2 regions of the Bradyrhizobium denitrificans genome follow, and region 2 is predicted to be linked to the other one. Evidence: riboswitches for the same ligand, from Rfam matches in the RefSeq annotation. Region 2 holds a riboswitch; the other holds the start of a gene.
The links. A riboswitch is a leader RNA that binds a small molecule or an ion and turns the genes downstream of it on or off. The one in region 2 is predicted to bind cobalamin.
Positions count from the first base shown of each region.

Region 1: another riboswitch for cobalamin. It lies ahead of HL671_RS32420 (HupE/UreJ family protein); the one in region 2 lies ahead of HL671_RS04235 (TonB-dependent receptor plug domain-containing protein).

Region 1 covers NZ_JABFDP010000037.1:9,127-19,560, reverse strand. The annotation lists gene cobW (cobalamin biosynthesis protein CobW) at 1-1,022, opposite strand, end outside; gene HL671_RS32425 (DUF1636 domain-containing protein) at 1,040-1,435, opposite strand; gene HL671_RS32420 (HupE/UreJ family protein) at 1,439-2,071, opposite strand; cobalamin riboswitch at 2,190-2,382, opposite strand; gene cobU (bifunctional adenosylcobinamide kinase/adenosylcobinamide-phosphate guanylyltransferase) at 2,418-2,954, shown strand; gene cobO (cob(I)yrinic acid a,c-diamide adenosyltransferase) at 2,996-3,604, shown strand; gene HL671_RS32405 (cobyric acid synthase) at 3,608-5,086, shown strand; gene cbiB (adenosylcobinamide-phosphate synthase CbiB) at 5,079-6,050, opposite strand; gene cobD (threonine-phosphate decarboxylase CobD) at 6,073-7,104, shown strand; gene HL671_RS32390 (adenosylcobinamide-GDP ribazoletransferase) at 7,101-7,820, opposite strand; gene HL671_RS32385 (histidine phosphatase family protein) at 7,817-8,410, opposite strand; gene cobT (nicotinate-nucleotide--dimethylbenzimidazole phosphoribosyltransferase) at 8,410-9,465, opposite strand; gene HL671_RS32375 (Orn/Lys/Arg family decarboxylase) at 9,673-10,434, shown strand, end outside.
Region 2 covers NZ_JABFDP010000003.1:163,212-173,645, reverse strand. The annotation lists gene HL671_RS04270 (acetolactate synthase 3 large subunit) at 1-661, shown strand, start outside; gene HL671_RS04265 (threonine dehydratase) at 1,029-2,012, shown strand; gene ilvN (acetolactate synthase small subunit) at 2,188-2,730, shown strand; gene HL671_RS04255 (class I SAM-dependent methyltransferase) at 2,734-3,423, shown strand; gene HL671_RS04250 (LysE family translocator) at 3,659-4,264, shown strand; gene ilvC (ketol-acid reductoisomerase) at 4,415-5,434, shown strand; gene HL671_RS04240 (hypothetical protein) at 5,516-6,091, opposite strand; gene HL671_RS04235 (TonB-dependent receptor plug domain-containing protein) at 6,163-8,235, opposite strand; cobalamin riboswitch at 8,349-8,561, opposite strand; gene HL671_RS04230 (TonB-dependent receptor plug domain-containing protein) at 8,694-10,434, opposite strand, start outside.

The sequences.
Region 1 (10,434 bases), on a different contig from region 2:
CTCTGGATCGCGGCCGCATCGAGGCCACGCTCGCCGATCACCACCAGCCGGCCCTGCCGCGTTTCCCCCGCCCGCCACGGACGCTCGAACTGGTGCTGGATGCGGTTGCCGACGGCCTGCACCAGCAGGCGCAGCGGCTTGCCGGCCACCTCCACGAATCCCTTCACGCGCAGCACGTCATGCGCATCGACGGCAGCGGCAATGCGGTCGACGAGCGCGTCCGGCGAAATCTGCGCGGGCACATCGAGCACGAAACTCTCGAAATCGTCGTGATCGTGCTCGGCCTCATTGTCGTGATGCGAGGGCCGCGCGGCGAGGTCCTGCTCGGCCGCGGCGCCGAGGCCGAGCAGAACGGACGCGGACAGCCTGCCGTGCTCCGTCGCAATGACCTTGACGGCGCGTTGCACCTTCGCGGCGATCTCAGCCGCAACATCCTTGCGCTGCTGCTCGCTCAAGAGGTCGCTCTTGTTCATCACAACGAGGTCGGCGCAGAGCAGCTGATCCTCATAGACCTCCTCGAGCGGATTGTCGTGATCGAGCGAATCGTCGGCGGCACGCTGCGCGGCCAAGGCCTCCGGATCATCGGCGAAGCGGCCAGCGGCGACAGCAGGGCCATCGACGACAGCGACGACGCCATCGACGGTCACACGCGTCGCAATCTCCGGCCAGTTGAAGGCCTGCACCAGCGGCTTCGGCAGTGCGAGGCCCGAGGTCTCGATCACAATATGCTCGGGCGGCTCCTTCTGGTCCAGCAGGCTCTTGAGCGCCGGCACGAAATCATCCGCGACCGTACAGCACAGGCATCCGTTGGACAGCTCGACGATGCGATCCTCTGGACAGTCCGGCACGCCGCACCCTTTCAGGATGTCGCCATCGATGCCGACATCGCCGAACTCGTTGACGATGATCGCGAGCCTTCGGCCATTCGCCGTCTCGATCAGGTTGCGCACCAGCGTGGTCTTCCCCGCGCCAAGGAAACCGGTGACGATGGTGCAAGGCGTCTTGGCGTAGGACTTTGTCATGGCGAGAGCTCTCGTCTTCAGCGCGGCAACGACAGCGCGGGTACCCGCGCAACGGTGTTCTTGCGGACGTATTCCGGACGCTCGCGCCAGGCCGGCAGACCGGCCTCGTGACGCTGATGCAGCTGAGCGAATGTCAGCACATCCTGCGCATGAATGTCGGGATCGAGTGCGCCGAGCACATAGGTCCACTTGCCCGGCGCCGTCACCGCGACGGTGCAGGCACGGTTGCAGTTCGACAGGCACTCGACGCCGACCACGGCAACACCGGCGCGCTGCTCTGCGGGCGCGGCCTCGATCGCGGCAAGCAGACGCGCTCCAGCCCGCGGCTGGTCAGCCGACGCACTGTCCACACCCTGCGCACGGCAAGTGATGCAGACGAACAGTGTCGTCTGCCCAAGCTCTGATGCGGTCATCAATCAGCCGATCACGCCGGCCGCCGTCGCCGCCGCGACACCGCCCACCAGAACGATGGCAGCGCCCGCGATGCGTAGCGCGACTGGCGCAAGCGTGTCGGCCTTCGCGGACAGCGCCTTCGTGCCCAGGAATGCTCCCACCGCGATCAGGGTCTGGATCACCAGCAGGCCGGCGAAATAGGCCCCGAGCGGGGTGTTTTCGGCGCCGACGATCGACTCACCCAGCGCATAGCCGTGCACGAGGCCGGTCAGAGCGAACAGAGCCGCGACGGGCAGCACGCCGAACTGGCCGCGCATCACGACCAGAAGACCGACCACCGCGGTGGAAAGACCGACCAGCAGTTCGGCCGCGGGAATGTTGGCCTTGGCCAGATGCAGACCGACGCCGGCGATCATTGCGGTGGTGAAGGCGAGCACCGGTGCAAAGCCGCGCCCGAGCAGCGCCGCAACGATGCCGGCGCCCACGATGGCCGCCAGATGATCGAGCCCGATGACGGGATGACCCAAACCGGACAGCAGACCTTGCGCGAAGGTCTGCGGCAGCTTGCCGTCCATCATATGATGCGCAAAGGCGGGCTCGGCCGCGAGCAGGACAAGGCTCGCGAGCGCGAAGGACGCAGTGCGGTTGAACTTCATGGCCATCTCCGTCGCTTGCCGGCTCCCCAGAGGGCCGGACGATGCGCTGCATCCGACGGCATCCCGCCCATCCCGGCGGGATCAAACCAGCATCGCGACTCCCCGCGCGACGGGTCGGCCAACAGCAATGTCGACGGCAGGTCTCCTGGCTCTCGGGTCGCTGCGTGAAACCACCTTCCCGGTTTCCCAGTGGTGTCTTGGCCTCACACTCGCCGATTACAGTTGCGGGGGCAGCCACGGCCTTGGGTTCAGAACCCGCACCGTGTTCCCTAAATCTCTCCTTTCGGAGAACCGTCATCCTGTTAGATACGGGTCGCGCCAAAGCCCGTCAATCGGAATCGTCCCCATGGACCCTGCCCCGCCGTCCCCCGCCCTGCCGCGCCTAACCTTGGTGCTCGGCGGCGCGCGCTCGGGCAAGAGCCGCCATGCTGAGGCGCTGGTGACCACGAATCCGCCGCCCTGGATCTATGTTGCGACCGCACAGGCATCCGACGATGAGATGACCGCGCGCATCGCGCAGCACAAGGCGCGGCGCGTGGCGGGATGGCAGACGCGTGAGACCACCCATGATCTCCCCGCTCTCGTCCGCGCCCATGCCGGCTCGCGCATGCCGCTGCTGATCGACTGCCTGACGCTCTGGCTCAGCAATGTGATGCTCGCCGAAATGGAGGTCGCGGCTTGCTGTGCCGATCTCGTCGACGCGCTCGCCGCAGCGTCCGGTCCGATCGTCGTCGTGTCCAATGAGGTCGGTCTCGGCATCGTCCCGGACAATGCGCTGGCGCGCGCATTCCGCGATGCGCAGGGGCGGCTGAACCAGGACGTCGCAGCGGCGGCCGATCGGGTGATTCTGATGGCGGCGGGACTGCCGCTGATCTTGAAATGAACAGGGCTCAGACCGGACTTGGACATGAAAGGAATCTGCCGATGACCGAGAGCGCCGAGGATGCCCGCCACAAGGCCAAGATGGAGAATCGCAAGGCGGTTCAGGATGCCGAGGTGGCGTCGAAGACCGTCGAAAAGGGCCTGCTGATCGTCCACACCGGCAAAGGCAAGGGCAAGTCGACCGCGGCCTGGGGCCTGATGCTGCGCGCTCTGGGCCGCGGCTTTCGCATCGGCGTCGTGCAGTTCGGCAAGGGTGCGTGGGAGACCGGGGAGCGCAAGGCGATCGAGCGTTTCGGCGATCAGGTGTCGTGGCACACGCTCGGCGAAGGCTTCACCTGGGAGACGCAGGATCGCGCGCGCGACGTCGCCGCGGCCGAGCGCGCCTGGGGCAAGGCGAAGGAGCTGATGGCCGATCCCACGATCCGGCTGCTGATCCTCGACGAGCTCAACATCGCCTTGCGTTATGACCATCTGCCGATCGGCGACGTGGTCGCAACGCTGGCCGGGCGCCGCCCCGATCTGCACGTCGTCGTCACCGGCCGCAACGCCAAGCCGGAGCTGATCGAGGCCGCCGATCTCGTCACCGAGATGAACCTCGTCAAGCATCACTTCGCGGCCGGCGTGAAGGCGCAGGAAGGCATCGAGTACTAGTCCATGCCCGCACGCGCCATCATGTTCCAGGGCACCGGCTCCGACGTCGGCAAGTCGCTGATCGTCGCCGGGCTCGCACGGGCGCTGACCTTGCGGGGGCTGAAGGTGGCGCCGTTCAAGCCGCAGAACATGTCGAACAACGCCGCGGTCACCGCCGATGGCGGCGAGATCGGCCGCGCCCAGGCGCTGCAGGCGCGCGCGGCGCGGCGGCCGATGACGGTGCACATGAACCCGGTGCTCTTGAAGCCGCAGAGCGAGATCGGCTCGCAGGTCGTGGTCCAGGGCCGCGTGATCGGCAATGCCAAGGCGTCCGCCTATCAGGCCATGAAGCCGCAATTGATGAAGGCCGTGCTTGATAGCTTTCATCATCTGATCGCCGATACAGACATCGCGTTGGTGGAAGGCGCAGGCTCGGCGTCGGAGATCAACCTGCGAGCCGGCGACATCGCCAATATGGGCTTCGCGCAGGCCACACAGATCCCCGTGGTGCTGATCGGTGACATCGACCGCGGCGGCGTCATTGCGAGCCTGGTCGGCACCCAGGCTGTGCTCGCGCCCGACGATGCAGCGCTCATCGCGGGCTTCCTGGTCAACAAGTTCCGCGGTGATCCCGCCTTGTTTGCCTCGGGCATGAGCGAGATTGCGACAAGAACCCGATGGACATCGCTCGGGCTCATTCCGCATTTCGCGGATGCGCGCCGTCTGCCGGCGGAGGATGCGCTCGGACTGCCTGGGGGCGGAGTGTGGAGCAGAGATCGGCCAAAGATCGCCGTGCTCGCTTATCCCCGGATCTCCAATTTCGACGAGTTCGATCCGTTGCGGCTGGAGGACGGCGTCGACCTGCAATTCCTCAGGCCGGGCACGCCGATTCCGGGAGACGCAGCCGTCGTCATCCTGCCGGGCTCCAAGGCGACGATCGCCGACCTTGCCGCCTTGCGCGAGGCGGGCTGGGACATCGATCTGCAGGCGCATCTGCGCCGCGGCGGCCGCGTCCTCGGCATCTGCGGCGGCTATCAGATGCTGGGGCGAATGATCAGCGATCCCGACGGACATGAAGGCGCGCCGGGCGCGGTCGCGGGACTTGGGCTGCTCGACATCGAAACGACACTGACAGGCGACAAGGCGCTGCGCGACGTCGAGGGCAGATTGACTCAAGATGAGGCGCCCTTCCGCGGCTACGAGATGCATATCGGCCGCACCGACGGGCCCGCCGCACAACACCCCTTCCTCGTGTTCTCCGACGGCCGCCGCGATGGGGCCGTTGCGGCTGGCGGCCAGATCGCCGGCTGCTATGTGCATGGCCTGTTCGCCGATGACCACCTGCGCGCGCATTGGCTGCGCGGTCTCGGCACCACCGCAAGCGGCCTGTCCTATGACGCCGATGTCGATGCGACCCTGGATGCGCTCGCGGCACATCTCGAACGCTACATCGATATCGACCGCATTATGGATCTCGCGCGCGTGCCGCGTGCGATCACATGATCGCGGCGAGGGCCAGCGCAGCGACGACGATGCCCTGGATCAGGCACGCGGTCCGATAAAGCCGGAGGGCCTGCCTGATATCGCCCGCATTCAAAGCCGACCGGCCCTGGCCCATCCATGCATCCGCGACCGTTTCACCGTCATAGACGCGCGGCCCCGCCAGCCGCAGCCCCAACGCACCGGCCATTGCGGCTTCTGGCCAGCCAGCATTGGGCGAATGATGCTTGGAGGCATCGCGTCCGACCATCTGCAGCGCGGCACGCCAGGACGCTCCGGGAACGACCGCCGCCGCACCGGCAAGCCACACCGCCGACAACCGGGACGCCGGCAAATTGATGAGATCGTCGAGCCGCGCCGCCGCCCAGCCGAAGGCGCGGTGACGCTCGGAGAGATGACCGATCATGCTGTCGGCGGTGTTGATCGCCTTGTAGATCAGGATGCAAGGGAGCCCGCCGACCGCAAGCCAGAACAGCGGCGCAACGATTCCATCCGAAAAATTCTCGGCGAGGCTCTCGATCGCGGCGCGCGCCACGCCGGCTTCATCCAGCCGCTCGGGATCACGCCCGACGATCATCGCCACCGTGCGGCGACCGCCGTCGAGCCCCTCTTTCTCCAATCCTTCAGCAACCGCAGCGACATGCGCATCGAGGCTGCGCTGGGCCAGCAGGCTGCTCGCCGATACGGCCAGGATGATCGTTGCCGCCGGCTCCCCGAACACGGCCTGCGTGGCCGATGTCGCGGCCAGGCCAATCGCCATCATCCCCAGGACCAGCAGAGCGACCAGTGCGATGCCGCGCGCCCGGCGCACCGCGAAGCGTGCGTCGGCCCCGTTCCAGCGGCGGTCAGCCCATGCTATCAGCGCGCCGATCCACATCACCGGATGACCGATCCGCTGCAACAGGATTTGGGGATAACCGACGACAGCCTCGATGAGGAGCGCCGCGAGCGCGAGTGAGACGAACATCGCTCTCCGCTGAAGGACAGACATGGACGACAGAGCGACTAGCACGCAGCAGACCCCGCCGGAAGCGATCGTTCACGGCGGCGATCTCGATGCCATCAGCCGTCGCTACCCCGATGCGCCGCGCCCCTGGATCGACCTGTCCACCGGCATCAATCCCGTGCCCTACCCGGTGCCACCGATCCCGCCCGCCTCGTGGCAACGCTTGCCGGCCGCCTCCGAGGAACGCGCGCTCCGCGCGACGGCCACCGCGCGCTATGGCGTGGACGCGCCTGAGCAAATCGTGGCCGCTCCCGGCACACAGGCGCTGCTGCAGATCCTGCCGCGGCTGCGCCCGTGCTCGACCGTCACCGTGCTCGCGCCGACCTATGAGGAGCACGCGCGGTGCTGGCGCGGCGGTGGCCATCACGTCAGCCTGACCGACGATGTCGGCAGACTGGCCGACGCCGATGTGGCGGTGGTGGTGAATCCCAATAATCCGACCGGGCGGCTGCTGGCGCGCGAGACGCTAGTCAGCCTGGCCGCCACCCTGCGTCGCCGGGATGGCCTGCTGATCGTCGACGAAGCCTTCATCGACCTCTATCCCGCCAACGCGAGCCTTGCGACGGACCTGCCGCCGGCGACGATCGTGCTGCGCTCGTTCGGCAAGGTCTATGGTCTTGCCGGCGTGCGGCTGGGATTTGCGATCAGCGCCGAGGACATCGCACAGCAGCTGCGCGAGCAGCTCGGGCCGTGGGCGGTGTCGGGAGCTGCGCTCGCCATCGGGATGGCCGCACTGGCCGATGAAGCGTGGCTGCACCAGACACGCGCCCGCTTGGTCAAGGACTGCGCGCGCATCGACGGGCTGCTGTCCAAGGCCGGTTGCGTCGCCATCGGCGGCACGCCGTTGTTCCGGCTGGTCGCCTCGACCGGCGCGACTGACATCGCCGAACGGCTGGCCCGCCGCGGCATCCATGTCAGACGCTTCCCGGCGCAGCCGAACTGGCTGCGCTTCGGGCTCCCCGGTGATGAAGCCGCGTGGCAGCGCCTGACTCAGGCGCTCGGCGACGCCGGCTAGCCCAGCACGCAAGCGGCGAGCAGCAGCGTCTCCGTCACCTCGATGCTGGCGCCGTGACAGTCGCCGGTGATGCCGCCGAGCCGCCATTGCCAATAGACTGCGACGGCCGGGATGAGTGCGATGGCAAGCAAGCTCGGGACGGCGCCGGCAAGCGCGCCGATCGCCAGGACGACGCTCCATCCAGCAATGACATTCCAGCCGGCGCGGTTCGACACGCTCGCACCCAGCCCCGGCTTCAACGACACCAGCATCTTGCTCCAGACCAACGTGCCCAGGCGCGCCCAGGCCGGGATCAGCAGAAGCGCCCAGCCGGTCGGCCCCGTCGCCAGCTCGGCGAGCAGCACCAGCTTGGCGGCGATCTGCAGGCTGATGGCCACCACCGCGAAGCTGCCGGCATGAGGATCGCCCAGCACAGCGATGAAGCGCTCGGGCTTGCCATGCGCGGCGCCGAACGCGTCGGCGACATCGCCGAGACCGTCGAGATGCAGCGCGCCTGTGATCCAGATCCAGGCGACGACCACGGCCAGCGCGACGATCCATGGATCGGCGCTTTGGAAAATCCGGGCGATCAGGGCCAGGCACGCGCCGATCACCAGCCCTGCGGCCGGAAACCACGGCGATGCCCGTGCGAGATCGTCCGGCCGGGACTCGACGACGCGCGGCGTCGGCAGACGCGTCATGAACTGCAATGCGATCCAGAAGTCACGCAAACTCATGGCTGGATGATCTCGACGATTTCGCCCCAGGGCGCGCCGTCCGCCCCCCGCCCGGCTTCGAGCGTGATGCGGGTGCCAAGCTGAATCCGCAAGCTCCACAGCTGAGGCAAGGGCCAGCCGAGCAAATGCGATAGCGCGGCACGGATGGCACCGCCATGGCTGACCACCAGAACCGGTGCCGCCCCTGAATGGGTCAGAACACGCTCGACGGCGCGCGCGACCCGCGCCTGCAGGTCGGCCCAGCTCTCGCCCTCGGGCGCCGCAACTGCGGGATCGGCGTAGAACGCCGCCAGCAAGTCGGCTCCGCGGGCCTCGGCGGCAATGTCCCTGCGCCTCCGTCCGTCCCAGCGGCCGAAGTGAAGCTCGCGCCAATCGCCATCGATCTCCAGCGTACAGCCGGTTCGCCGCGCATAGTCCTCGGCGGCCGCACGCGCGCGTGCCAAGGGCGAACTCACGACGCGGCGCCACATCCGGCTCTCGGTCTGCCGCCCGACCTGATCCCAGCCGTCATCCGTGAGCGGCGGGTCGGTGCGGCCGTCGAGATAACCGTCGCGCCCGGTCGAGCCGTGCCGCAGCAGATCGATCCGCATCACGCGTCGCGTCCCGAGACGGCAGCCTCCGCGAAGGTGGCCATGCCGTTATGCAGCGCGCAGGCGAGCCGGATGATCGGCAGCGCGGTGGCGGCGCCGGAGGCCTCCCCGAGCCTGAGGTCGAGATCGATCAAAGGATGGGCGCCGAGCGCGTCGAGCACCAGCGCATGACCGCGCTCGGCCGAGCGGTGCGAGAACAGTAGCCAGGTACGGCACGACGGATTGAGCCTGACCGCCGCGAGCGCCGCGACCGAGACGATGAAGCCATCGACCAGCACTGGCCAACGCCGCTGCGCGGCAGCGATCATGGCGCCGGCCATTGCGATGATCTCGAAGCCGCCGACGGCGGCCAGGATATCCGCCACCGCCGCGTCCGATGTCAGTCCATGCCGCGCCAGGGCTGCGACAATGACGGCGGCCTTCTTGGCGCGCCCATCGGCGTCGAGACCCGTGCCGCTGCCGACGATGTCGACCGGCGCGCAGGACAATAGCGCGGCGGCGATCGCGGCGGCTGATGTCGTGTTGCCGATCCCCATCTCGCCGAAGATGACGAGCTGCGGCTGATGATCGGCCTGCCGCGCCAGCGCGCGGCGCCCGGCATCGCAGGCGAAGGCCACCTCCTCCGGCGTGAGCGCCTGCGCGACACTGAAGTCGCGCGTGCCGCGGCGCGTCTTGTCGGCCACCACGCCGGGAACGGCATCGCTCGCCAGCGTGCCAACGTCGACCACCTCGAGCGGGCAGTTGAGATGACGCGCGAGCACCGCAATCGCCGCGCCTCCACCGGCAAAGTTGCGAAGCATCTGCACTGTGACCTCCGGCGGATAGGCCGAGACCCCCTGCGCCGCGATCCCGTGATCGCCGGCGAACAGCACGACGGGCGCCCGGTCGGCACCTGGGTAGTCCGTCGCCTGCAGCGCCGCCAGCTCGACAGCCACCTCCTCCAGCCGGCCAAGCGCACCGAGCGGCTTGGTCAGCTGCGCCTGGCGCGCCATGGCCGCCTGCCGATGGCTCTCGGACGGCGCGGCACAATCGAGGGAGATCCAGTCAGGGAGCACGATGGGTCCTTTCGGGTCGCTCAAGCGTTGGACGATTGCCACTGCGACAGGGTCAAGACAAGCGCCAGGGCGCCATCGCGCCTCAAGGTGCAGAATACGAACAAAGCGAGGCCATCGGCAGAACCGTCACCCGGAGACGGCCCGATTGTCATCCCATTGTCATCGAAGCCGTCGACAGGTGGCTGCCCACCCAGCCGAAAGACTCTCATGGAATACTTCCGCCGCTTCACCTTCCTGTTCGCCGCGCCCGTGTTCGAGACCGACGATCTCGCCGGCCTGCGCTTCAACCAGATCATCGAGGAGATCCAGCGCTCGGGCTTCGAGGTCGTGCGCGCCCGCAAGCTGGAGGATGCCGAGATCGCGGTGCAGACCGATGCCGCGATCGGCTGCATGGTGGTGGACTGGGGCAAGAAGGGGCTGGAGGGCAAGACGGCGGCCCTGATCAACCTGATGCGGCGGCGCGGCCTGGACTTCCCGATCATCCTCTTGATTCGCCGCAAGCGGTTCGAGGACCTCCCGGTCGAGGTGCTCGACTTCATCGACGGCTACGTGTTCCTGTCCGAGGAAACGCCGGCGTTCATCGCCAAGAACCTGATCAGCCGGCTGAAGCAATATGCCGAGACCTTGAAGACGCCGTTCTTCGGCACGCTGGTCGACTATGCCGAGGAAGGCAACCAGCTCTGGACCTGCCCCGGCCATAATGGCGGCGTGTTCTATAGCCGCAGCCCGATCGGCCGGATCTTCGTCGAGCATCTCGGCGAAGCCGTGTTCCGCGACGATCTCGACAATTCCGTGCTCGATCTCGGCGACCTGCTGACCCATGAGGGTCCGGCGCTGCGCGCGCAGAAGGAAGCGGCGCAGATCTTCGGCGCCGAGAAGACCTATTTCGTCCTCAACGGCACCTCGACCTCCAACAAGGTGGTACTGGGCGCGCTGGTGACCGACGGCGACCTCGTGCTGTTCGACCGC
Region 2 (10,434 bases):
CAAGCCGAACCGCGACGTCATCATGCCGCAATATGCGATCCAGCGGCTGTTCGAGCTGACGCGCGGCCGCGACACCTACATCACGACCGAGGTCGGTCAGCACCAGATGTGGGCGGCGCAGTTCTACGGCTTCGAGGAGCCGCACCGCTGGATGACCTCGGGCGGCCTCGGCACCATGGGCTATGGACTGCCGGCGGCGATCGGCGTCCAGGTCGCGCATCCCGACAGCCTGGTTATCGACATCGGCGGCGACGCCTCGGTGCAGATGACGATGCAGGAGATGTCGACGGCCGTGCAGTACGAGCTGCCGGTCAAGATCTTCATCCTCAACAACCAGTATATGGGCATGGTGCGGCAGTGGCAGCAACTGCTGCACGGCAACCGCCTGTCGCATTCCTACTCGGAAGCGCTGCCGGACTTCGTCAAGCTGGCGGAGGCCTATGGCGGCGTCGGCCTGCAGGTCTCAAAGCCCGGCGATCTCGACGGCGCGATCAAGGAGATGATCTCGGTCAAGAAGCCGGTGCTGTTCGACTGCCGCGTCGCCGCGCTGGAGAACTGCTTCCCGATGATCCCCTCCGGCAAGGCGCACAACGAGATGATCCTGCCGGCGGAAGCGTCGGATCCGGCTGCGGCCTTCGCCGGCGGTAAGGCGCTGGTGTGAGGACTGATCGTGAGCTCAGCGCGCCCGACAAACTCCGCTGTCATCGCCCGGCTTGACCGGGCGATCCAGGAAGCCGCGGCGGTCGTGGGTCTCACACCGGCCGCGGCGTCCTGGATGCCCGTCTTCGCGGGCATGACACTGTGGTGCGGTGCCGGCGCTCTTCACCTCTCCCCGCTTGCGGGGAGAGGTCGGATGGCATCGTCAGATGCAATCCGGGTGAGGGGGGCTCTCCGCACGGCCGTTGCGTGTGGCTGCCCCTCACCCCAGCCCTCTCAGCGCGAGCGAAGCTCGTCGCGCCCCCGTCAGAACGGGGAGAGGGAGCGCAGCGGCGTTCGCGGCTATCGGCGAACAACACATGAGCAGTCCCATGTTCACGCTCGCTGAGCTGGAAGCCGCCCATGCCATCGTCGGCGCCGCCGTGCCGGCGACGCCGGCGCATGCGTGGCCGCTGCTCGCCGCGCGGCTGGGGGCCGGCGTCGTCGTCAAGCATGAGAACCACACGCCGGCCGGTGCCTTCAAGGTGCGCGGCGGGCTGGTGTATGTCGACAACCTCAAGCGCACGCAGCCTGATGTCCGCGGCCTGATCACCGCGACGCGCGGCAATCATGGCCAGAGCGTCGCTTTCGCCGGCCGCCGCAACGGCCTGCCGGTGACGATCTACGTGCCCAGGGGCAATTCGGTTGAGAAGAACCGCGCGATGGCCGCGTTCGGTGCCGAACTGATCGAGAATGGCAGCGATTTCCAGGAATCGCGCGAGGAAGCCGGGCGGCACGCGGCGCGTGATGGGCTGCACATGGTGCCGTCGTTCCATCCTGATCTCGTGCGCGGTGTTGCGACCTACGCGCTGGAGCTGTTCCGTTCCGCCCCTGATCTCGATGTGCTCTACGTCTCGATCGGGCAGGGCTCCGGCATCTGCGGCTGCATTCTCGCGCGTGACCTGCTCGGCCTGAAGACCGAGATCGTCGGCGTGCAGTCGACGGAGGCGCCGTCCTACGCGCTGTCATTCGCGGCGCGCACCGTGGTGACGACCAACAGCGCCGATACGAAGGCTGATGGGCTCGCGACGCGCAGCCCCGATGCCGATGCGCTCGCGATCATTCTCAAGGGTGCATCGCGCATCGTGCAGGTCAGCGACGCCGAGATCGCCGAGGCTATCCGCATCTTCTGGACCGACACGCACAATCTCGCCGAAGGTGCCGGCGCAGCCTCGCTCGCGGCGGCCCTGCAGGACAAGCGCAAGCTCGCCGGCAAGCGCGTCGGCCTGGTGCTGACCGGCGGCAACATCGATCTCGATTTGTTCAGGCGCTGGGTGATGCCGGCAACCTCCGAAGAAATGGCAGGAGTGTCGTGATGGGCACTCGGCGCACCACAAACACCGCCGTCATGCCCGGGCTTGACCCGCCTGCGCGGCCGAAGCCGCTTCGGCGCGGCGAAGGCCCGGGCATCCACGAGCCGCGCGCGCGACGCTCGACGTGGACGGCCGGGACAAGCCCGGCCATGACGGCAGAGACACCACGGGGACAGCAATGAACCAGCCAGCATCAGCCTATTTCCTCGAAGATCGCCACGACCCTAACGAGACGCACACGCTGTCAGTGCTGGTGCAGAACGAGCCCGGCGTGCTCGCGCGGGTGATCGGCCTGTTTTCCGGCCGCGGCTACAACATCGAGAGCCTGACCGTCTCCGAGACCGAGAGCCAGAAGCACCTGTCGCGCATCACCATCGTGACCACGGGCACGCCGATGGTGATCCAGCAGATCAAGCACCAGCTCGACCGCATGGTGCCGGTCTATCGCGTCGTCGACATGACCTTGACGAAGCGTGCGATCGAGCGCGAGCTGGCGATGATCAAGGTGCGCGGCACCGGCGAGCCGCGCGTCGAGGCGCTGCGGCTGGCGGATGCGTTCCGGGCCCGCGTCATCGACGCCACCACGGAAAGCTTCGTGTTCGAGATCACAGGCAACACCGACAAGATCAGTCAGTTTATCGATCTGATGCGTCCGCTCGGCCTGGTCGAGGTGGCCAGGACCGGCATTGCGGCGATCGGGCGGGGACCGGAAGGGATGTGAGCCATGCTGGCGCGCGACTGGTACTACAACGAACGGAACCGGATCGGGCTGGATCATGCCGTGGCCTCGATCTATGGCGCGGGGGATGATGCGGACGAGCGCGCGCGCGCCGCGCTCAAGATGCTGGGCGTCAAGCCCGGCTGGCGAGTGGCCGATATCGGCTGCGGCAATGGCGTGCTGGCGACGGAAGCGGCGCTGCTGGGCGCGGTCGTCGACGCCATCGACATCTCCCCGGCGATGCTGGCGCTGACCAAGATCTACACCCGCGACCGCCGCACCGCGGTGCGGATGCATTCGGCCGGCCTGCTGTCGTTCGCCTATGAGGCCAATTCCTACGACCTGATCGCCAGCGAGTTCACGCTGCATCATCTGCCGGACTTCTGGAAGGCGGTGGCGCTCGCGCGGATCTACGGCGCGCTGAAGCCGGGCGCGCAGTTCTTCCTGCGCGATATCGTCTATGTCAGCATGCCCGACGGCGCCGAGCGCTCGATCGAGCAATGGGCCGATTTCAACATCAAGAACCACGACCTCGCCCGCGACAGCGTCATCACCCATATGCGCGACGAGAACTCGACCTTCGCCTGGGTGATGGAGCGGATGCTGAGCGAGGTCGGCTTCGTCACTGTGTCGGCCGACTACCACGCCCCGATGCACGCGACCTATGTGCTGCAGAAGCCGGCGGGGCAGGGGTAGGCGAGCTGTGTTGATGTTTGCGCGAGATGGCGAGGCGAGCACGCTGCCACCCTCCCCTGGAGGGGGAGGGGCGTTTCACATCGCGCGAAGCCGCGATGTGAAACGGGGCGGGGGGACGCCTCCCCGCGCGAGCTGTGCCTGGGGCCCACCCCACCCTGATCGCGCATTTCGTGCGCGATCGCCCCTCCCCCTTCAGGGGAGGGTGAAGAGCCGTCGTGCGGCGGAAGCTCATTAGATGTCCCAGCAGCTCCTCATCGCCTTCGTCACCTTCGCCTTCGTGATGGCGTTCACGCCGGGGCCGAACAACATCATGCTGCTGTCGTCGGGCGTGACCCACGGCTTCCGCCGCACGGTGCCGCATATGATGGGCGTCAGCTTCGGCTTCGCCTTCATGGTCGGCGCGGTCGGCTTCGGGCTGGCCACGGTGTTCATCCGCTATCCCGTGCTGCAGGAGGTGCTGAAATATCTCGGCGCCGCCTATCTGATCTATCTCGCGGTCGTCATCGCCTTCTCCGGATCGGCCAAGACCGATAACGACACGTCGCCGCGCGGCCCGATGTCGTTCTGGGGCGCGGCGCTGTTCCAATGGGTCAATGCCAAGGGCTGGGTGATGGTGATCAGCACCATCACGGCCTATGCCGCCATCGCCCGCTTTCCCGCCAACGTTGCGTTGCAGGTCGCCATCAGCTTCGTCATGGCGATCGGCTCGACCATTACCTGGACCCTGTTCGGCACCGCATTGCGGCCGCTCTTGAGCTCGGAGCGCGCGGTCCGCGGCTTTAATATCCTGATGGCCCTGCTGCTGCTGGCCTCGCTCTATCCCGTGTTCATGGACGCATGAGAGGGGCGGCCGCCATGCGAGATCGGGGTTTCCATCGCACCTCAAAATGCTCTAGACACGGGCCGGATTTCGTCCGGGCGCAGCCGCCCGTGCCTCACCCAAGCGTCTGACTTTCCAGCCAATTCCGGCCATTTCAAAGAGGAAACGACAATGCGTGTCTACTACGATCGCGACGCCGATCTGAACCTGATCAAGGGCAAGAAGGTCGTCATCGTCGGCTATGGCAGCCAGGGCCATGCCCATGCGCTGAACCTGAAGGATTCCGGCGTCAAGGACGTCGCGATTGCGCTGCGCAAGGGCTCGGCCTCGGCCAAGAAGGCCGAAGGTGCCGGCTTCAAGGTGATGGAAGTCGCCGAGGCCGCGAAGTGGGCCGACCTCGTGATGATGCTGACCCCGGACGAGCTGCAGGGCGACATCTACCGCGAGCACCTGCACGACAACATGAAGCAGGGCGCCGCGCTCGTCTTCGCCCATGGTCTCAACGTGCATTTCAACCTGCTGGATCCGCGCCCCGATCTCGACGTGCTGATGATCGCGCCGAAGGGCCCCGGCCACACCGTCCGCTCCGAATACCAGCGCGGCGGCGGCGTGCCCTGCCTGATCGCGATCGCCAAGGACTCCTCGGGCAATGCCCATGATCTCGGCCTGTCCTACGCCTCGGCGATCGGCGGCGGCCGCGCCGGCATCATCGAGACCACCTTCAAGGAAGAGTGCGAGACCGATTTGTTCGGTGAGCAGGCGGTGCTGTGCGGCGGCCTGGTCGAGCTGATCAAGGCCGGCTACGAGACGCTGACGGAAGCTGGCTACGCCCCGGAAATGGCCTATTTCGAGTGCCTCCACGAGGTGAAGCTGATCGTCGACCTGATCTATGAAGGCGGCATCGCCAACATGAACTATTCGATCTCCAACACCGCTGAATATGGCGAGTACGTCACCGGCCCGCGCATCATCACCCCCGAGACCAAGGCCGAGATGAAGCGCGTGCTCGACGACATCCAGTCCGGCCGCTTCGCCCGCGACTGGATGCTGGAGAACAAGGTCAACCAGTCCTCGTTCAAGGCCACCCGTGCCCGTCTCGCCCAGCACCCGATCGAGGAAGTCGGTGCCCGCCTGCGCGACATGATGCCCTGGATCAAGAAGGGCGCGCTGGTCGACAAGTCGAAGAACTAAGGTCTCGCGACGACGATCGAGAAATGCAAACGGCGGGCCGAGGCCCGCCGTTTTTGTTGGATCGAGCCGTCGCCGGTCCATTCAGGACATCGCGCGGCGTGAGACGCGCGGCGCGAGCAGGCGGACGATCTCACAGGTGGCGACGAGCCCGGCCAGCCAGGCGGCGCCGGTCAGTCCGAGGCGCGCGACGATCGCAGGCGTGAAGCTCGACGCGCCGCCTAGCACGGGCGTGGCCGCGAGAAGCAGCAGCTCGTAGCCGGCGTAGGCGCCGAGCAGGGCGGCGGTGAGCGCGAGCGGCGCCGGTGCGGCGCGCAACGCCTGCAACACGAGGCGCGCGATGATCGTGGCGCCGAGCGCGGCGGCACCGATTGCGATCCCCCAGGCCAGCGTGTTGGCATCGATGGGATAATGCAGGGCGCCGAAGCCGATGCCCTGGTTGACCAGGAAGGCGCCGAGCACGCAGAGCAACGCGGGGCGTAGCGGCAGCAGGGCGGCTGCGACCACCGCGAAGGCCGCGAATGGCGTGGCGCAGGCAAAGGCGAAGCTCGCCAGCGCGCAGGCGGTGACCAGCAGCGCGAAGCAGAAGGCCGCAGCATGCCGCGGCGGCACGGGCGTGAGGCGAGCGTCGGCGGGGGAGGTGAGGATGTCGAGAGCCATGGGTCGTCTCCTTCGGGGTGGATTGTAGTCCATTGGGGATGTCGATGACAGCGGTTCGCAGGGCAGGGCGTTCACTCCATCCCGAAGCTCGCCATGCGGATGCCGCCGAACACGCCGAGGCCCGGGGCCAGGAAGCCGGTCGGGTTCTGGTAGTGCCGATTGAACAGGTTATCGACGCGGCCGAACAGCTTGACCTGGCCGGAGACCGCGTAGTCGGCGCGCAGGTTCACGACGGTATAGCCGGGCGCGACGAGGCCCGAGGTCATGCCGTCGCGGCTGACGTCGCGCCAGTCGCTGACGCGCAGCAAGGTGGCCGACACCGTCAGCGGGTCCAGCGGCGTCCAGACCGCTGTCGCGCTCCATTTTTCCTTCGGGCGGCGCAGCAGCTGCAGACCGGTCGTCGCGTCGACCGCGCGCGTGAACGTATAGTCCGCGCGCAGCGACAGCCGGTCCGTCAGGTGCGCTGTGACGAAGCTCTCGGTGCCCTCGGTGGTGGCGAGTCCGACATTGGCGTAGGAGGTGAAGGTCACATTGGAGTTGATGAGGTCGGTGATACTGTTGTGGAAGTAGGTCGCGCCGAGGCGGATGCGATCGTCGAACAGCGGCTGCTCGAATCCCGCATCATAGCCGGTGCTCTGCTCCGGCTTGAGGTTCGGATTGGCGAAGAAGTTGAACGCCGGAAAGTCCTGATAGAGCTGGCTCAAGGTCGGCGCCTTGAAGCCGGTGCCGTAGCTCGCCTTCAGCTTGGTTTCGGTGACCGGCAGGATCACGGCCGGTGCGATCCGGTAGGTGCCATGGCTGCCGAATTGATCGTTGATGTCGTTGCGCAGGCTCGCGACCAGGAACATGCGCTGTGCGAAATTCGTCTGCACCTCGACGAAGCCGGCTCTGTTGCCGTTCTCGGCCGTGAGGCCCGTGGTCTGGAGGCGGTCGGTCTGCTGCTCGAGCCCGACGATGAAATTGTTGTGCGGAGCGAGCTCGGTGACCGCGTGCCAGTCATATTTGATGCGCTCGCCGGTCGAGATCGCGGCGAGGGGATTGCCCGCGGTGAGATCGGACGTCCGGTTGTTGACGTAGTTGATACCGAAATAGTTTTTGATGCGGCCGTCGAGCAGCGACCACACGGCTTCCTCGCGCGTGGCGAACTGCCGCACGGCATGGGTGCTCTGGGCCGCGTTCGGGACGCTGGGAAAGCTGCCGTCGCCGGTGAACAGCAGCGTTGCGTCCGTGTAGCGCATCACGGAATTCAGCGACCAGGCTTCGTTGAGGTCGACGCCGAATTTGGTCGAGGCGGTGACGTTGTCATAGGCGTTGCCGATCGCCTTCTGCCCCGCCGGCAGCAATTGCTGTGGCGTGACCGGAATGTCGCCGGCATGGAGATGCGCGACATTCATCGCGTAGTTCACATTGTCCTGCGACCCGCTGACGCCGGCCGACTGGTTGAAGGTCTGATACGTGCCGGTCTCGATCGAAGCGGTTGCCCGCGCCGGGCCGTCGCCCTTGCGCGTGATCACCGAGATGACGCCACCGATCGCATCCGAGCCATAGAGGCCGCTCTGCGGCCCCCTCAGCACCTCGAACTGCTGGATGTCCGAGGTCAGCAGATGGGCGAAGTCGAACGCACCATTGGCATTGGTGACGTCGCCGACATCGATGCCGTCGATCAGGATCTTGGTGTGATTCGCGTTTGTCCCGCGGGTGAAGACCGAGCTCTGCCCGCCAGCGCCGCCGGTCTGCACGACGTTCAAGCCGGGAATGGCGGCGAGGATGTCGGGCACGCTGCGGAACTGTTGCGTGGCGATGTCCTTGGCCGTAACGACGGTGATCGCGTTCGCCACATGGGCAGCGGGGGTTGCGATGCCGGTCGGGCTGACGACGAGTTGTGCGTTGGCCTGGGCGGCGGCGCTCTGCGTGGCCGCCGGCTGCGATGCGCGTGCGCGCGGCGTCTGCGCCCCACGCGGCAAGGCCGGCTTCGGAGCGGCCGGCTTGCGGGGCGGATCGACCTCGACCGGCGGCAGCAGGTCGGGGGAGGCGGATTGCTGGGCGGTGGCCGGAGCCGCGCCGAACGTCGCGATGGAGACCAGGACGGTCGACGACGACAGGCCGGCGCGATGGCGCCGGGCGACGGATAGGAACGAGAACACGAGGGAACCTCGGCATGACGTCAGTGGCACGTCACCGCGAACGAGGTTTCACACCGGCCAATGCTGCCCGGCGTAGAAACGATGCCAATAAACGCCCCGACCGGCATCCTCGCGTGTGACCACGGCTGACGGCAGGTCTCCTGGCTCGCGGGTCGTCACCTCAACGCCGCCTTCCCAGGACCGAGAATCCCAGTGGCATCTGACGTGAGATTCGCCGCTTACAGTTGCGGGGGCAGCTGCGGCCTTCGAACGATCCGTTAAGGACGTCCGGCACCGCATTCCCTTTTGAGCCCCGGTCAGGGGGCACCGTCACCATCACAGTAGGTGTGCGCGTGTGGCTGAGTCAATCGTGGCGATGATGGCGCCGAAGGGCCCCCGGCCACACCGTCTGCTCCGAGTCCGAGCGCGGCCGCGTGCCCTGCCTGACCGCGACCGCCCAGGCCAGCGTGTTGGCATCGTCACTGCAGCCCGGAGGTGGCCATCCGGATGCCGCCGAACATGCCGAAGCCGGGCGCCAGGAAGCCGGTCGGGTTCTGGTAATGGCGGTTGAACAGATTGTCGATCCGGGCGAACAGCTTGACCTGGTCCGAGAGGGCGTAGTCGCCGCGCAGATTCACCAGCGTATAGCCGGGCGCGACGAGGCCGGTCGTGGTACCGTCGCGGCTGACGTCGAGCCAGTCGCCGACGCGCAGCAGGGTGGCAGACAGCGTCAGCGCATCGACCGGCAGCCATGTGGCGGTGGCGCTCCATTTCTCTCTCGGCTGGCGCAACAGCTGCTGACCGGTGCTCGCGTCGACCGCGCGGGTGAACGTGTAGTCTGCGCGGAGCCAGATGCGATCGGTCAGTTTCGCCGCGACGAAGCTCTCGGTGCCTTCGGTGGTGGCGAAGCCGATATTGGCAAAGGAGGTGGCGTTCGCGTTGAAACTGATCAGGTTGGTGATGTCATTGTGGAAGTAGGTCGCGCCGAAGCGCAACCGATCCTCGAACAGCGGCTGCTCGAAGCCGGCATCGTAGCCGATGCTCGCCTCCGGCTTCAGGTTCGGATTGGCGAAGAAATTGAAGGCCGGAAAATTCTGATACAACTGACTCAAGGTCGGCACCTTGAAGCCGGTGCCATAGCTCGCCTTCAGCCGGGTCTCGGTCACCGGCAGGATCACCGCCGGCGCGATCCGGTAGGTGCCGTGGCCGCCGAACCGATCGTCGACGTCGTCGCGCAGGCTCGCGACCACGAACCAGCGCTTGGCGAATTCGGTCTGCAGCTCGACGAAGCCGGCCTTGTTGCCGTTCTCGGCCAGGACGTCGGCCGCCTTCAGCCGCTCGGCCTGCTGCTCCACGCCGACCACAAGATGATTGCGCGGGGAGAGTTCGGCCACTGCGCGCCAGTCATATTTGATGCGCTCGCCGGTGGCGATGGTAGGCGCCGGATTGCCGGGCGCCAGATCGTAAGACCAGTTGTTGACGTAGTTCACGCCGAAATGGTTGCGGATGCGGCCGCCGAGCAGCGACCAGACGGCTTCCTCGCGGGTCGTCAACTGGCGGTCGGTGTGATGGCTTTGGGTTGCATTCGGAAAGCTCGGAGATCCGCTGTCCCCGGTGAACAGCAGGCTCGCGTCGGTGTGGCGAACCAGCGCGTTCAGCGTCCAGGCCTCGTTCAGGTCGACGCCGAGCCTGGTCGACGCCGTGACGTTGTCATAGGCGTTGCCGATCGCCTTCCGTCCTGGTGGCAGCAATTGCCAGGGCGTCACCGGCACATCGCCGGCGTGAAGGTGCGCAATGTTGAACGCGTAGTTGAATTGATCCTTTGAGCCGCTGAGTCCCGCGGTCTGGTTGAAACTCCGATACGCGCCGGTTTCGATCGAGCCGGTGGCTTGTGCCGGTCCGTCACCCTTGCGGGTGGTGATCGAGATCACGCCGCCGAGCGCATCCGCGCCATAGAGGCCGCTCTGCGGCCCGCGCAGCACCTCGAGCCGCTGGATGTCGGCGGTGAGCAGATGCTCGACATCGGGCGCGCCATTGCTGTTGGTGACGTTGCCGACATCGACGCCGTCGATGACGAGCTTGGTATGGTTGGCGCTGGTGCCGCGGGTGGAGACGGTGCTCTGCCCGCCCGGACCGCCGGCCTGCACGACGGTCAAGCCGGGGACCGTGCTCAGGATGTCCGGCAGGCTGCGGCCCTGCTGGGTGGCGATATCCTTGTCA